Regions from separate parts of the Rhizobium sp. BG4 genome, predicted to be linked through region 1. Evidence: predicted binding sites of a transcription regulator. Region 1 holds the regulator's gene; the other holds the start of a gene.
The links. Region 1 encodes PhoB, which activates phosphate uptake and scavenging genes when phosphate is short. Its sites were predicted from a motif close to TGTCATNNANCTGTCAT; they were not measured.
Positions count from the first base shown of each region.

Region 2: the regulator PhoB is predicted to act here: its motif matches at 4,219-4,235, upstream of ppk2 (polyphosphate kinase 2).

Region 1 is NZ_CP044125.1:1,324,076-1,331,980, reverse strand. It holds gene pstC (phosphate ABC transporter permease subunit PstC) at 1-191, shown strand, start outside; gene pstA (phosphate ABC transporter permease PstA) at 188-1,510, shown strand; gene pstB (phosphate ABC transporter ATP-binding protein PstB) at 1,526-2,341, shown strand; gene phoU (phosphate signaling complex protein PhoU) at 2,386-3,099, shown strand; gene phoB (phosphate regulon transcriptional regulator PhoB) at 3,133-3,816, shown strand; gene F2982_RS06960 (GcrA family cell cycle regulator) at 3,901-4,434, opposite strand; gene F2982_RS06955 (aspartate aminotransferase family protein) at 4,861-6,060, shown strand; gene argF (ornithine carbamoyltransferase) at 6,100-7,017, shown strand; gene F2982_RS06945 (Hsp33 family molecular chaperone) at 7,112-7,905, shown strand, end outside.
Region 2 is NZ_CP044126.1:246,606-254,015, reverse strand. It holds gene F2982_RS21330 (sulfate ABC transporter substrate-binding protein) at 1-403, shown strand, start outside; gene cysT (sulfate ABC transporter permease subunit CysT) at 412-1,269, shown strand; gene cysW (sulfate ABC transporter permease subunit CysW) at 1,259-2,131, shown strand; gene F2982_RS21315 (sulfate/molybdate ABC transporter ATP-binding protein) at 2,142-3,185, shown strand; gene ppk2 (polyphosphate kinase 2) at 3,264-4,178, opposite strand; gene F2982_RS21305 (inorganic phosphate transporter) at 4,342-5,943, shown strand; gene F2982_RS21300 (ABC-F family ATP-binding cassette domain-containing protein) at 6,027-7,410, shown strand, end outside.

The DNA of each region.
Region 1 (7,905 bases):
AGATCAATCCGTTCGAGCCGATGACCACTGTGACCGTCAAGATCGTCAACCAGCTGACGGGTGACCTTGAATTCACCTCGCCGCAGACGCTCGTCGCCTTCGCGCTCGGCATCACGCTCTTCCTGATCACGCTTTGCCTCAATATCTACGCGCTCTACATCGTGCGCAAATACCGGGAGCAGTACGAATGACGAATATCGCTTCTCCGGTTTCCGGCACTCTCGTATCCAAGGCGCCTGCGCGCCGGGACATCGGCATCAAGCGCCGCTATGCCGCCGAACGCCGCTTCCAGGCCTATGGCATTGCCGCAATCTCCTTCGGCTTGATCTTCCTGGTCATCCTGCTGTCGACGGTCATCCGTCAGGGCTACACGGCCTTCCAGCAGACCGCGATCTCGCTGCCGATCGAGTTCACCGAAAAGACGATCGATCCGAGCAACAAGCGCGCGACCGATCCGTCCGTCCTGATCGCCGCCAATTACGGCGCCCTGCTGCGTGACGCCATCGTCAAGCAGCTCAACATCAACGCATCGAGCCGTCCCGACGTGCGCGATGCCTCGGCGATGCTCTCCAAGGGCGCTCCGATCCAGCTGCGCGACATGGTCGTCGCCGACCCGTCGATCATCGGCAAGACGATCAACGTCACGGTTCTGGCCGACGCCAATGTCGACAGCGCCAACAAGGGCCAGATCGATCTGAGCGTCGATGAGAAGAACCGCAAGGTCAACGACAAGCAGGTTGGCTGGATGAACGAACTGAAGTCGAGCGGCGCTCTCTTCAAGCAGTTCAACACGGGCCTCTTCGTCAACGGCAATTCCAGCCGTCCTGAAGCCGCCGGCCTCGGCGTTGCCCTCATCGGCTCGCTCTATCTGATGGCGATCGTTCTTGTGCTGTCGCTGCCGATCGGTGTCGCCGCCTCGATCTATCTCGAGGAATTCGCACCGAAGAACCGGCTGACGGATCTCATCGAGGTCAACATCAACAACCTGGCTGCGGTTCCCTCGATCGTCTACGGTCTGCTCGGTCTCTCAGTGTTCATCAACTTCATGGGCATGCCGCGCTCGGCCTCGCTGGTCGGCGGTCTGGTGCTCACGCTGATGACGCTGCCGACGATCATCATCGCGACGCGTGCGGCTCTTCGCGCCGTCCCGCCGTCGATCCGCGCGGCCGCTCTCGGTCTCGGCGCCTCGAAGATGCAGATGGTGTTCCACCATGTGCTGCCGCTCGCCATGCCGGGCATCCTGACCGGCACCATCATCGGCCTGGCGCACGCGCTCGGCGAAACCGCGCCGCTCTTGCTGATCGGCATGGTCGCCTTCGTCGCCAATGCACCGGCCACGCCTCTCGACCCGTCCACGGCGCTCCCCGTCCAGGTCTACATGTGGGCCAACGAAGCCGAACGCGCCTTCGTCGAACGTACGTCGGGTGCCATCATCGTCCTTCTCCTGTTCCTGATCGTCATGAACCTAGGAGCCATCCTCTTGCGCCGTCGCTTTGAGCGCCGCTGGTAAACGGAGTAAAACCCAATGAACATGTTGACAGAAGCAGCAGTTGAAAAGGCTCTGGACCAGAAGATGAACAGCATTCCCTACAAGATGATCGGCCAGGACGTTTCCGTCTATTACGGCGAAAAGCGCGCCCTCTTCGACGTCAAGCTGAACATCCGCGAAAACACCGTTACGGCGCTCATCGGCCCGTCCGGCTGCGGCAAGTCCACCTTCCTGCGCAGCCTGAACCGCATGAACGACACGATCGACAATTGCCGCGTCACCGGCAAGATCACGCTCGATGGCGACGATATCTACGATCCGGATATCGACGTGGTCGAACTGCGCGCCCGCGTCGGCATGGTGTTCCAGAAGCCGAACCCGTTCCCAAAGTCGATCTATGAGAACGTCGCTTACGGCCCGCGCATCCATGGTCTCGCCAAGACCAAGGCCGACATGGACCAGATCGTCGAGACCAGCCTGCAGCGCGCCGGCCTCTGGAACGAGGTCAAGGACCGCGTTCATGAATCCGGCACCGGCCTCTCCGGTGGTCAGCAGCAGCGCCTCTGCATCGCCCGCGCTGTTGCAGTCTCGCCAGAAGTCATCCTGATGGACGAGCCGTGCTCGGCACTCGACCCGATCGCCACCGCAAAGGTCGAGGAACTGATCCACGAGCTGCGCGAAGCCTACACGATCGTCATCGTCACGCACTCCATGCAGCAGGCCGCCCGCGTTTCGCAGCGCACGGCCATGTTCCACCTCGGCAACCTCGTCGAGGAGAACGACACCGACAAGATGTTCACCAATCCGGACGATCCGCGCACCCAGGATTATATCATGGGCCGCTTCGGCTGATCTTTGGCGTCACGACCCCCGATAGACACTCAAGGACTTTCCCCATGGCATCGACACATATTTTTTCTGCGTATGACGAAGACCTGAAGTTCCTCTCGCGCCGCATTTCCGAAATGGGCGGCCTGGCCGAGCAGATGGTTTCCGACGCTGTCCGCGCCCTCGTCAACGGCGACGCGGCGCTGGCGCAGAAGGTCATCTCCGACGACGTGATCCTCGATCACGCCGAGCGCGAGATCAACGACAAGGCGATCGTCACCATCGCCCGCCGCCAGCCGATGGCGTCGGACCTGCGCGAGATCATGGGTTCGATCCGCATCGCCGCAGACCTCGAGCGCGTCGGCGACCTCGGCAAGAACACCGCAAAGCGCGTCATCGCCGTGCAGAGCACCGGCGTTCCGCGCAAGCTCGCCCGTGGCCTGGAGCATCTCTCCGAGCTCGCGCTCGTCCAGCTGAAGGAGGTGCTCGACGTCTACACGACGCGCGCTGCCGACAAGGCGAAGTCGATCCGCGAGCGCGACGAGGAAATCGACGCGATGTACACGTCGCTGTTCCGCGAGCTCCTGACCTACATGATGGAAGATCCGCGCAACATCACCAGCTGCACGCATCTGCTCTTCTGCGCCAAGAACATCGAGCGCATCGGCGACCACGCCACGAACATTGCTGAAACCATCTACTACATGGCGACCGGCGCTCAGCCGGAAGGCGAGCGTCCGAAGGACGACACCGCCAACACCGTCGGCGCGGTAACGGAATAATCATCCGGACCGGGCCTCAGGAGACAGAATAGAATGATCCCGAGAGTTGCAGTCGTTGAAGACGAAGAAGCACTGAGCGTGCTTCTTCGCTACAATCTCGAAGCCGAAGGTTTCGAAGTCGATACCATCCTGCGCGGCGACGAGGCGGAAATCCGCCTTCAGGAGCGCACGCCGGACCTTCTTATCCTCGATTGGATGCTGCCTGGCGTATCAGGCATCGAGCTCTGCCGCCGGCTGCGCATGCGCCCGGAAACCGAGCGCTTGCCGATCATCATGCTGACGGCGCGCGGTGAAGAGAGTGAGCGCGTCCGCGGCCTGTCGACCGGCGCCGACGACTATGTCGTCAAGCCGTTCTCGACGCCCGAGCTCGTTGCCCGCGTCAAGGCGATGCTGCGCCGCGCCAAGCCGGAAGTTCTCTCGACCGTGCTGAAGTGCGGCGATATCGAACTCGACCGCGAAACGCACCGCGTTCACCGCAAGACCCGCGAAGTCCGTCTCGGACCGACCGAGTTCCGCCTCCTGGAGTTTCTGATGTCGTCGCCGGGCCGCGTCTTCTCGCGCTCGCAACTGCTCGACGGCGTCTGGGGTCACGACATCTATGTCGACGAGCGTACCGTCGACGTCCATGTCGGCCGCCTGCGCAAGGCGCTCAACTTCTCGAACATGCAGGATGTCATCCGCACCGTCCGCGGTGCCGGTTATTCCATGGAAGCCTGAGTGATCAAGGAGGCTACGGCCTCCTGACAAGCAGATACAAAAAAACGGGCCGAAAGGCCCGTTTTTCGTTTGTCTTTACCCGGCTCAGTTTGCCCGGGCTGCGGCCCTGCGGCGATCATTGACCGGCTGGTAAGCCAGGCGCTGGTGATAGGTGCAGTAGGGCGAAGAATCCGGGCTTTCGCAGCCGCAGAAATGGAAATCGTCCTTCAGCGGATCGCCGACCGGCCACTTGCAGGTACGCTCGGTCAGTTCCGTCAGGCCGAGACGGCGCGAGATCGGCACGACAACGTTGGAAGCCGGACGATATTCCATCTCCTCCATGACGTCGATTTCGATCTCTTCCTTCAGCATCGTTGCGCCCTGCGGGCGGGCAACGGTGCGGGTCGTCATGCGCGATGCATAGTTCGGAGCGCGCGGTGCCGAAGTCGTGCGCTTCGGAGCTCGTGCCGCCGTCGCATTGCCGCCGGCCTTGGCACGGCCCGGCAGTGCCAGACGGTGAACCTTGCCGATAACGGCATTCCGGCTCACGCCTCCAAGTTGCGCCGCGATCTGGCTCGCGCTCAACCCTTCGGACCACAGTTTCTTGAGTTTCTCGACCCGCTCGTCTGTCCAGTTCATGCCCTGTGTCTCCGCCGTTTAAGCGTTGTGAAGGCAGAATCCTTCACCGTTTGCCCCGGATGAATCCGACACAAGAAACGCTTGACTAATTTTGGTGACTAGTTCCGCCGCATGCAGTCTAGTAATTGAGTTTTAACCTAGTGTGAGGCTGACTCCGTGACAAGAGTCGCGGGAATCCGGATGAATCGAATTTCAAGTTTTCCCCAACTTGCTTCCCCACAGAGTCATTTCTGCAACATTAGCTGTTGATGAAACGCGACATCGCTTGAGCGTCACCCAGAAGCCACGAAAGCCGTAGTTTTGTTGACATTGCAGTGCGAAAAGTAAATAGTGCACAGCGCCGCCGAGAGGCGGCATTTTTAATTTTTCGGACCTGGTTTTTTAGCCGGAGTCCGGTTGCCCATAACGCTGACAGGAGACCGCGCCATGGCTGAAGCCGCGCCGCTATATGATACCTATTCTCGTGCCCCTCTGCGGTTCGAGCGAGGTGAGGGCGTCTGGCTGATTACCGAGACCGGCGAGCGATATCTGGATTTTGGCGCGGGCGTTGCCGTGACCTCCGTTGGCCACAGCCATCCTCACGTTGTCGATGCGCTGAAGGCGCAGGCCGAGAAGGTCTGGCACCTCTCCAATATCTATGAGATCCCCGGTCAGGAAAAGCTCGCCAGGCGGCTGACGGAAGCGACTTTCGCCGACAAGGTGTTCTTCACCAATTCGGGTGCGGAAGCCCTGGAATGCGCGATCAAGACCGCGCGCCGCTACCAGTATTCGAAGGGCCATCCGGAGCGCTTCCATATCATCACCTTCGAAGGCGCCTTCCATGGCCGTACGCTGGCGACGATCGCCGCCGGCGGCCAGGAGAAGTATCTCGAAGGCTTCGGTCCGAAGACCCCCGGTTTCGACCAGGTGCCTTTCGGCGATGTCGAAGCCGTCCGCGCGGCGATCACCGACGCGACGGCAGCCATTCTGATCGAGCCCGTACAGGGCGAGGGCGGTATCCGCCCAGCGACCGTCGAGTTCATGAAGGCGCTGCGCCAGCTTTGCGATGAGCATGGCCTGCTGCTGATCCTCGACGAAGTCCAGACCGGCGTTGGCCGTACCGGCAAGTTCTTCGCCTATGAATGGTCCGGCGTTAGCCCCGACATCATGGCTGTTGCCAAGGGCATCGGCGGCGGTTTCCCGCTCGGAGCCTGCCTTGCAACGGCTGACGCGGCCTCCGGCATGAAGGCCGGCACACATGGCTCGACCTATGGCGGCAATCCGCTCGCCATGGCCGTTGGCAGTGCCGTTCTCGATATCGTGCTCGCCGATGGCTTCCTGCAGCACGTCCGCGACGTGTCGCTGGTCTTCCGCCAGGGCCTGGCGTCGCTGAAGGATCGCTATCCTGACGTGATCGAGGATATCCGCGGCGAAGGCCTGCTGCTCGGCATCAAGGCCGTCGTTCCCTCGAGCGAACTCCTGGCTGCGATCCGTAGCGCGCATCTGCTGGGTGTCCCGGCGGGCGATAACGTCATCCGTCTCCTGCCGCCTCTGGTGGTGACTGCGGAAGAAGCCCGCGAAGGCCTCGCACGCATCGAGCAGGCCGCCGAGAGCATTCGCGCAGCCAAGGCCAAGAAGACGGCTTGAACGGATAGATGCCTTACGAGGCAAACAGGTAAGGACGACATGGCTTCCCCCAAACACTTCCTCGATCTCTCGGCGGTCAGCTCCGCCGATCTGCGCGTCATCATGAATGATGCGATCTCGCGCAAGCAGGCTTTCAAGGCAGGCGCCGGCGACAAGCCGCTCGCCGGCAAGATGCTGGCGATGATCTTCGAAAAGCCGTCCACACGTACCCGCGTCTCCTTCGATGTCGGCATGCGCCAGCTCGGCGGCGAGACACTGTTCCTCTCGGGCACTGAAATGCAGCTCGGCCGCGCCGAGACGATCGGCGACACCGCCAAGGTCCTGTCGCGTTATGTCGATGCGATCATGATCCGCACCACCGAGCATCACCGCATGCTCGAGCTTGCCGAGCATGCCACCGTGCCGGTCATCAACGCGCTGACCGACGATACCCATCCGTGCCAGATCATGGCCGATATCATGACCTTCGAAGAGCATCGCGGCCCGATCAAGGGCAAGACGATCGCCTGGACGGGCGACGGCAACAACGTGCTGCATTCGCTGGTCGAAGGCGCTGCCCGTTTCGGCTATCGCATGAACATGGCCGTACCCCTTGGTTCCGAGCCGAAGGATCACTATCTGAACTGGGCCCGCAATGAGGGCGCCGAAATCCTGCTCAGCCATGATGCCGACCGTGCGGTCGAAGGCGCCGATTGCGTGGTAACCGATACCTGGGTCTCCATGAATCAGGAACATCGGGCTCGCGGTCACAACGTCTTCCAGCCCTATCAGGTCAATCAGGCTTTGATGGCAAAGGCCGGCAAGGATGCATTGTTCATGCATTGCCTGCCCGCCCATCGTGGTGAGGAAGTCACGGACGAAGTGATCGATGGCCCGCAATCCGTGGTCTTCGATGAAGCGGAAAACCGTCTTCATGCGCAGAAGTCGATTCTTGCATGGTGCCTGGGCGCGATCTGAACCATACTGGACGCCACATCCGGCCTGACGGCCTCGTGGCCGCGCGAGCGGAGAGACGCCTTGGTCTGCCGCTCTGAATACTAGGAGTAAGACCATGGCAGAAGCTGCAGCCGCTCTTGGCGAGTTCGATTTCGCCGGTGATGATCATGTTGTCCCGTTTCAGGTTGAAGGTCTGGATGTGCGCGGCCGCGCCGTCCAGCTCGGCCCGATGCTGGACGCCATCCTGGAGCGCCACCACTATCCCGCACCCGTTGCCCGCCTTCTCGCCGAAGTGATCGTGCTGACGGTGCTGCTCGGCACGTCGCTGAAATTCGACGGCAAGTTCACTGTCCAGACGAAGGGCGATGGCCCCGTCGATCTGCTGGTCGCCGATTTCTCGACGCCTGAGAATGTGCGCGCCTATGCGCGCTTCGATCAGGCGCTGCTCGACGAAGCGATCGCCGCCGGCCAGACCGAGCCCGAACAGCTGCTCGGCAGGGGCGTGCTCGCCTTCACGATCGACCAGGGCAAGTTCAGCCAGCCCTATCAGGGCATCGTCGCGCTCGACGGCGCCTCGCTGGAAGAGATTGCCGGCACCTATTTCCGCCAGTCCGAGCAGATCCCGACCCGGGTTCGTCTCGCTGCAGCCGAACTGCTCGACCGTGACGACAGCGGCAAGCCGCGCCATCGCTGGCGGGCAGGCGGCCTCGTCGCCCAGTTCCTGCCGGAAGCGCCGGAGCGCATGCGCCAGCAGGATCTGCACGGTGGCGATGGCGACGAGAGCGGCCAGCCGCTGAAGGAAGACGATTCCTGGACCGAGGCACGCACGATGGTGGAAACCATCGATGCCGACGAGCTGACCGACCCGCAGGTCGGAACCGAGCGTCTGCTCTTCCGCCTCTTCCACGA
Region 2 (7,410 bases), on a different replicon from region 1:
CTTCGTCCAGCGCGGTCTCGGCGATGTTCTGCTTGCCTGGGAAAACGAAGCCTATCTCTCGCTCGAAGAACTCGGCCCCGACCAGTTCGAGATCGTCACCCCGAGCTTCTCCATCCGCGCCGATCCGCCGGTCGCGATCGTTGACGGCAATGTCGACAAGAAGGGCACCCGCAAGGTTGCCGAAGCTTACCTCAATTATCTCTATTCGGACGAAGGCCAGAAGATTGCGGCCAAGCACTATTACCGTCCGATCAAGCCGGAAGCCGCCGACAAGGCCGACATCGCCCGGTTCCCCGACCTGAAGCTCGCCACCATCGACGACTTCGGCGGCTGGAAGGAAGCTCAGCCCAAGTTCTTCGCCGACGGCGGGGTATTTGACCAGATCTACAAGCCGGCCCAATAATAGAGTTCATGAACGCACATAGCCACGCGCGGTGGCGGTTCAAGCGGCCGAGTGTCATTCCGGGTTTCGGAATGGCGCTCGGCTTAACCTTGACCTGGCTCACCCTTCTGATCCTTATCCCGCTATCGGGCCTTGCATGGCGCTCGAGCGAGCTCGGCTGGGAGAAATTCCTGTCGATCGCGCTCGATCCGCGTACGGTCAATGCGCTTCGCATCAGCTTCGGCGGCGCCTTCATCGCCGCCTGCATCAATGCCGTGTTCGGCGTCATCCTCGCCTGGGTTCTGGTACGCTACCGCTTTCCCGGCAAGCGCATCATCGACGCCATGGTCGATCTTCCCTTCGCGCTGCCGACGGCAGTGGCCGGTATCGCGCTGACGACGCTCTATGCGCCGAACGGCTGGATCGGCCAGTTCCTGACGCCGCTCGGTATTAAGATCGCGTTCACCCCCGCCGGTATCGTCGTCGCCCTCATCTTCGTCGGCCTGCCCTTCGTGGTGCGCACAGTCCAGCCGGTCATGGAAGAAATCGACAGGGAAGTGGAGGAAGCCGCGGCGACGCTCGGCGCCAACCGTTTCCAGACGATCACCCGCGTCCTGCTGCCCGGCCTTGCGCCGGCAGTGCTGACGGGCTTTGCGCTCGCCTTTGCCCGTGGCGTCGGCGAGTACGGCTCGGTCATCTTCATTGCCGGCAACCTGCCGTTCAAGTCCGAGATCGCGCCGCTTCTGATCGTCATCAAGCTCGAAGAGTATAATTACGCGGCCGCCACGGCGATCGCCGCCGTCATGCTCATCATCTCGTTCACCATGCTGCTCGTCATCAACCTGATCCAGAGCTGGCGCAGACGGAGGTACGGACATGGCGCTTGATACGGCCAACGCCGCTCCCAAAGTCCGCTCCGTCGTCACCGAAAGCCGGTTGGCGCGCTGGAGCCTGATCGTCCTGTCGCTGCTCTTCCTGCTGCTGATGGTCTTCCTGCCGCTGGCGGCAGTCTTCGTCGAAGCCTTCCGCAAGGGCGTCGTCGCCTTTTTCGAGGCGCTGCAGGATGCGGAAACCTTCTCGGCGATCCGGCTGACGCTGATCGTCGCCGGTATCAGCGTGCCGCTGAACCTGGTCTTCGGCGTTGCCGCCGCCTGGGCGATCGCCAAATTCGAGTTCAAGGGCAAGGCGTTCCTGACGACACTGATCGACCTGCCCTTCTCGGTCTCGCCGGTTATTTCGGGCCTGGTCTTCGTGCTGCTGTTCGGCGCCAATACCTATCTCGGCAAGTGGCTCGATGCCCACAGCATCAAGATCCTCTTCGCCGTTCCGGGTCTGGTGCTCGCCACCATGTTCGTCACCTTCCCCTTCGTTGCCCGCGAGCTGATCCCGCTGATGCAGGAACAGGGGACAGCGGATGAAGAGGCGGCGCTGTCGCTCGGCGCCAGCGGCTGGCAGACCTTCTGGCATGTGACGCTGCCGAACATCAAATGGGGTCTGCTCTACGGCGTGCTGCTCTGCAACGCGCGCGCCATGGGCGAATTCGGCGCCGTCTCGGTCGTCTCCGGCCACATCCGCGGCCAGACCAACACCATGCCGCTGCAGGTGGAAATCCTCTACAACGAGTATAATTTCACCGGCGCATTCGCCGTCGCGACCTTGCTTGCCCTGCTTGCCCTTGTGACCCTTGTTTTGAAGACGCTGCTCGAAATGCGATACAGCGCGGAAATCGCCGCCAGCCGGCGGCACTGAAGGATTGAGAATGGAAGTTCGCGTTCAAAACATACGCAAGGAATTCGACCGGTTTCCGGCCCTGCATGACGTTTCGCTCGATATCCGCTCGGGCGAGCTGATCGCGCTGCTCGGCCCTTCCGGTTCCGGCAAGACGACATTGCTTCGCCTGATCGCAGGCCTCGAAAGCCCGACCGACGGCAAGGTGTTCTTCGGCGACGAAGATGCCTCGAAGAAGACGGTACAGCAGCGCAATATTGGGTTCGTCTTCCAGCATTACGCGCTGTTCCGCCACATGACGGTGCTCGACAATGTCGCCTTCGGCCTCAAGGTCCGCAGCGGCGCGCGCCGTCCGCCGAAGGCCGAGATCCGCAAGCGGGCGCTCGAGCTGCTCGACCTCGTGCAGCTTTCCGGCCTTGAGAAGCGTTATCCGGCGCAGCTATCCGGCGGCCAGCGCCAGCGCGTAGCGCTCGCCCGCGCCATGGCGGTCGAGCCGAACGTGCTGCTGCTCGACGAGCCCTTCGGCGCGCTCGACGCCCAGGTTCGCAAGGACCTGCGCAAATGGCTTCGCGAAATCCATGACCGCACCGGCCATACGACCGTCTTCGTCACCCACGACCAGGACGAGGCGATGGAACTCGCCGACCGCGTCGTCGTCATGAGCCAGGGTGCGATCGAGCAGGTCGGCACGCCGGATGAAGTCTACGACCGGCCAAACTCACCCTTCGTCTTCGGCTTCGTCGGCCAGTCCAACTGTCTGAACGTAAAGATCGCCAATGGCGACATTCTGTTCGAGGGCCGCACGCTCGGCCTGAAGGCGGATGGGGAGCCTGATGGCGAGGCCCAGCTCTACTTCCGCCCGCACGACATCGAACTGCTGGACGCAAATCGCGGCGGCATTCCCGGCAAGCTGGCCTCCAGCCGCCGCGTTGCCGGAACACGGCATATCGAAATCGATATCGGTACCGCGCATCAGCATATCGAGCTGGAAGTTCCGCCCTCGCACACCGAGGTCCTCGACAGCAAGCATATCGCTTTCCGGCCGACGCGCTGGAAGCTGTTCCGGAAGGACTGACCCCTCTACGCCGTCATGCTCGGGCTTGTCGCGAGCATCCGCAACGGCTGCGGGCGGCAAGACCGCCCGCTCTCACATTCAATAGACTTCCGGAACATACATGTCCGGCGGAACCGGAACGCGCGAGTAATCGTCGTGACGTACGCGCGGCGGCAGGACGATGTGATCCTTCGGCACGTCCTCATAGGGGATCTGCTTCAAGAGGTGGTTGATCATGTTGAGGCGGGCGCGCTTCTTGTCGACGGCCTGAACGACCCACCACGGCGCCTCGGGGATGTGGGTATATTCCAGCATCTCTTCCTTGGCCTTGGTGTATTCTTCCCAATGCACGCGGCTTTCGAGGTCCATCGGCGACAGCTTCCACTGCTTCAGCGGATCCTGGATGCGCATGCGGAAGCGGAACTCCTGCTCCTCGTCGGTGATCGAGAACCAGTATTTGACGAGGATGATGCCGGAGCGCACCAGCATGCGCTCGAATTCCGGAACCGAACGGAAGAACTCGTCGAGTTCATCCTTAGTGCAGAAACCCATCACACGCTCGACGCCGGCACGGTTGTACCAGCTGCGGTCGAAGAGCGCCATTTCGCCTGCCGACGGCAGATGCGGGACATAGCGCTGGAAATACCACTGGTTCCGCTCACGCTCGGTCGGCGCTGGAAGTGCGACGACGCGGCAGACGCGCGGGTTCAGACGCTGCGTGACACGCTTGATGGCACCGCCCTTGCCGGCTGAATCGCGGCCTTCGAAAAGCACGACGACCTTCAGCTTCTTGTGCTGCACCCAGTCCTGCAGCTTCACCAGCTCGTGCTGGAGACGGAAGAGCTCGCGGAAATAGGTCTTGCGGTCGAGCACATCCTCAAGGCCGCCAGGCATGTTTTCGGCGACCAGCTCGTCGAGCCGGTCCTCCTCCATCTGCATTTCCAGTTCCTCGTCGAAACTGTCTGCAATCTCATCCTTGATGCGGCGGAGCTGGTCGATTTCTTCCTGAGTCATGGTCCTGTCCCTCTGATCGGCGCCACATCAACAGGGTTTGACGACAGTAATGTGACAATGCGAGCCGCGCGAGGAAGGCCGCCGGAGATGCCGCAAAGTTGTGTCACGCAAGGTTCACGGGGCGGACGTAGTTTTGGTTGCTTTTCCATGAAAGGACAAGGACATGGCTGATATTGCCCCCGATCACCTGTTGCCTGAGTCCGGTAAGCACCCGCTGCATTCGTCGAGTGCAGGCAAGTGGTTCGTGCCGGTCTTTCTCGTCATTCTTCTTTGCGGCCTTGGATATGTCGCCTATGCGCTCGGCCGCGATCTGACCGAAGCCTCCGCGGTTCCGTGGATCCTGCTTGGCCTTGCGCTGCTGATCGCGCTCGGCTTCGAGTTCGTCAACGGCTTCCATGATACGGCTAACGCCGTCGCCACCGTCATCTACACGCGCTCGATGCCCGCCGAGCTCGCCGTCATCTGGTCCGGCTTCTTCAACTTCCTCGGCGTGCTGACATCGACGGGCGCCGTCGCCTTCGGCATTCTGGCACTTCTGCCGGTGGAGCTCATCCTGCAGGTCGGCTCGGGATCGGGCCTTGCGATGGTCTTCGCGCTGTTGATCGCGGCGATCTTCTGGAACCTCGGCACCTGGTATCTCGGCCTGCCCTCCTCCAGCTCGCACACGCTCGTCGGCTCGATCATCGGCGTCGGCCTCGCCAACCAGTTTCTCGCCCCGGCGGGAAGCGCCACCAGCGGTGTCGACTGGTCGCAGGCAACCAATATCGGCCTGTCGCTGCTGATTTCTCCGCTGATCGGCTTCGCTCTCTCGGCCGTGCTTCTCCTCGTCATGAAGTTCCTTGTACGCAAGAAGGAGCTCTATGAGGAGCCGAAAGGCAACCAGCCACCGCCGCTCTGGATCCGGGCAATCCTGATCTTCACCTGCACGGGCGTCAGCTTCGCCCATGGCTCCAACGACGGCCAGAAGGGCATGGGCCTGATCATGCTCATCCTGATCGGTCTGGTTCCGACGGCCTTCGCGCTGAACCGCACGCCTGACGTCAACTACCTAGAAGCCTACAAGCAGGCCTCAGCCCAGGTCGAAACCGCGCTCGGCAAATATGTAAAGCCGGGCGTGACCGTGACCGACTACAAGGCCGAGGTCAGCAATGCGGTGAAGACAAAGACCTGGACGGACGCGACGACGCCTGCCCTGCAGCAATATATCCACCAGACGAGCGCCGAAGTCGCCGCCTTCCCGACGCTGGAAGCGGTTCCGACCAATCTCGTCGGCAATGTGCGCAACGACATCTATCTCATCGGTGAATCGCTGAAGCTGATCGACAAGCAGAAGCTCCTGCCGATGGACGCAACGGACCTGCAGGCTGTCACCAACTACCACAAGGCCGTCGACAACGCGACGAAGTTCATCCCGCTCTGGGTGAAGGTCGCCGTGGCGCTGGCGCTTGGGCTAGGCACCATGGTTGGTTGGAAGCGCATTGTCGTGACCGTCGGCGAGAAGATCGGCAAGACGCATCTCACCTACGGTCAGGGTGCTGCCGCCGAAATCGTCGCCATGGCGACGATTGGCGCGGCCGACCATTTTGGCCTGCCTGTCTCGACGACGCACGTTCTATCGTCAGGCGTTGCGGGCACCATGGCCGCCAATGGCTCGGGGCTCCAATGGTCGACGGTCCGCAACATGCTGATGGCCTGGGTGGTGACGCTGCCGGCTTCGATCGCCATCGCCTTCGTGCTTTTCATCATCCTTCGCCAGGTCTTCTAAGGCTCCTGACGAAGGAAAACCGCGACAAATGCTGCGGCGCATGATAAGCGCGCCGCAGCTTCTTATCAGGTACCCGCTTTCCCATGATCCGCATCGAAAATATCAGCAAGCAGAACAGCCACCGCATTCTCTATCTCGAGGCATCCGCCGCGCTCAACAAGGGCGAGAAGATCGGCCTCGTCGGACCGAACGGCGCCGGCAAGACGACGCTGTTCCGCATGATCACCGGCGACGAGACGCCGGATGAAGGTCAGATCTCCGTCGAGAAGGGCATGACCGTCGGCTATTTCAACCAGGATGTCGGCGAGATGTCCGGCCGCAGCGCCGTTGCGGAAGTCATGGAAGGCGCCGGCCCCGTCAGCGAAGTCGCCGCCGAACTGCGCGATCTCGAAGCCGCCATGTCTGACCCCGACCGCATGGACGAGATGGACGCGATCATCGAGCGCTACGGCGAAGTGCAGGCCCGCTACGAAGAGCTCGACGGTTACGCGCTGGAAGGCCGCGCCCGCGAAGTGCTCGACGGTCTGAGCTTCACGCAGGAAATGATGGACGGCGATGTCGGCAAATTGTCCGGCGGCTGGAAGATGCGCGTGGCGCTCGCCCGCATCCTGCTGATGCGTCCCGACGTGATGCTGCTCGACGAACCGTCGAACCATCTCGACCTCGAAAGCCTGATCTGGCTCGAAGATTTCCTGAAGAATTTCGACGGCGCGCTGCTGATGACCTCGCACGACCGCGAATTCCTCAACCGCATCGTCACCAAGATCATCGAGATCGACGCCGGTTCGCTCAACAGCTACTCGGGCGACTACGCCTTCTACGAAAACCAGCGGGCGCAGAACGAGAAGCAGCAGCAGGCGCAGTTCGAGCGCCAGCAGGCGATGCTTGCCAAGGAAATCAAGTTCATCGAGCGCTTCAAGGCCCGCGCCTCGCATGCCGCGCAGGTACAGAGCCGCGTCAAGAAGCTCGACAAGATCGAACGCGTCGAGCCGCCGCGCCGCCGCCAGACGGTCGCCTTCGAATTCCTGCCGGCTCCGCGCTCGGGCGAAGACGTCATCAACATCAAGAACGTCCATAAGAAATACGGCAGCCGCAGCATCTACGAAGGCCTGGATTTCATGGTCCGCCGCAAGGAACGCTGGTGCATCATGGGCGTCAACGGCGCCGGCAAGTCGACGCTCCTGAAGCTCGTTGCCGGTTCGACTGACCCCGATCAGGGCAGCGTCGCGCTCGGCGCCAGCGTCAAGATGGGCTATTTCGCCCAGCACGCCATGGACCTGCTCGATGGCGAGCGCACCGTCCTCGAATGGCTGGAGGATTCCTTCCCGCTCGCCGGCCAGGCACCGCTTCGCGCGCTGGCCGGCTGCTTCGGCTTCTCGGGTGACGACGTCGAGAAGAAGTGCCGCGTTCTCTCCGGCGGCGAAAAGGCCCGCCTGGTCATGGCCAAGATGCTGTTCGACCCGCCGA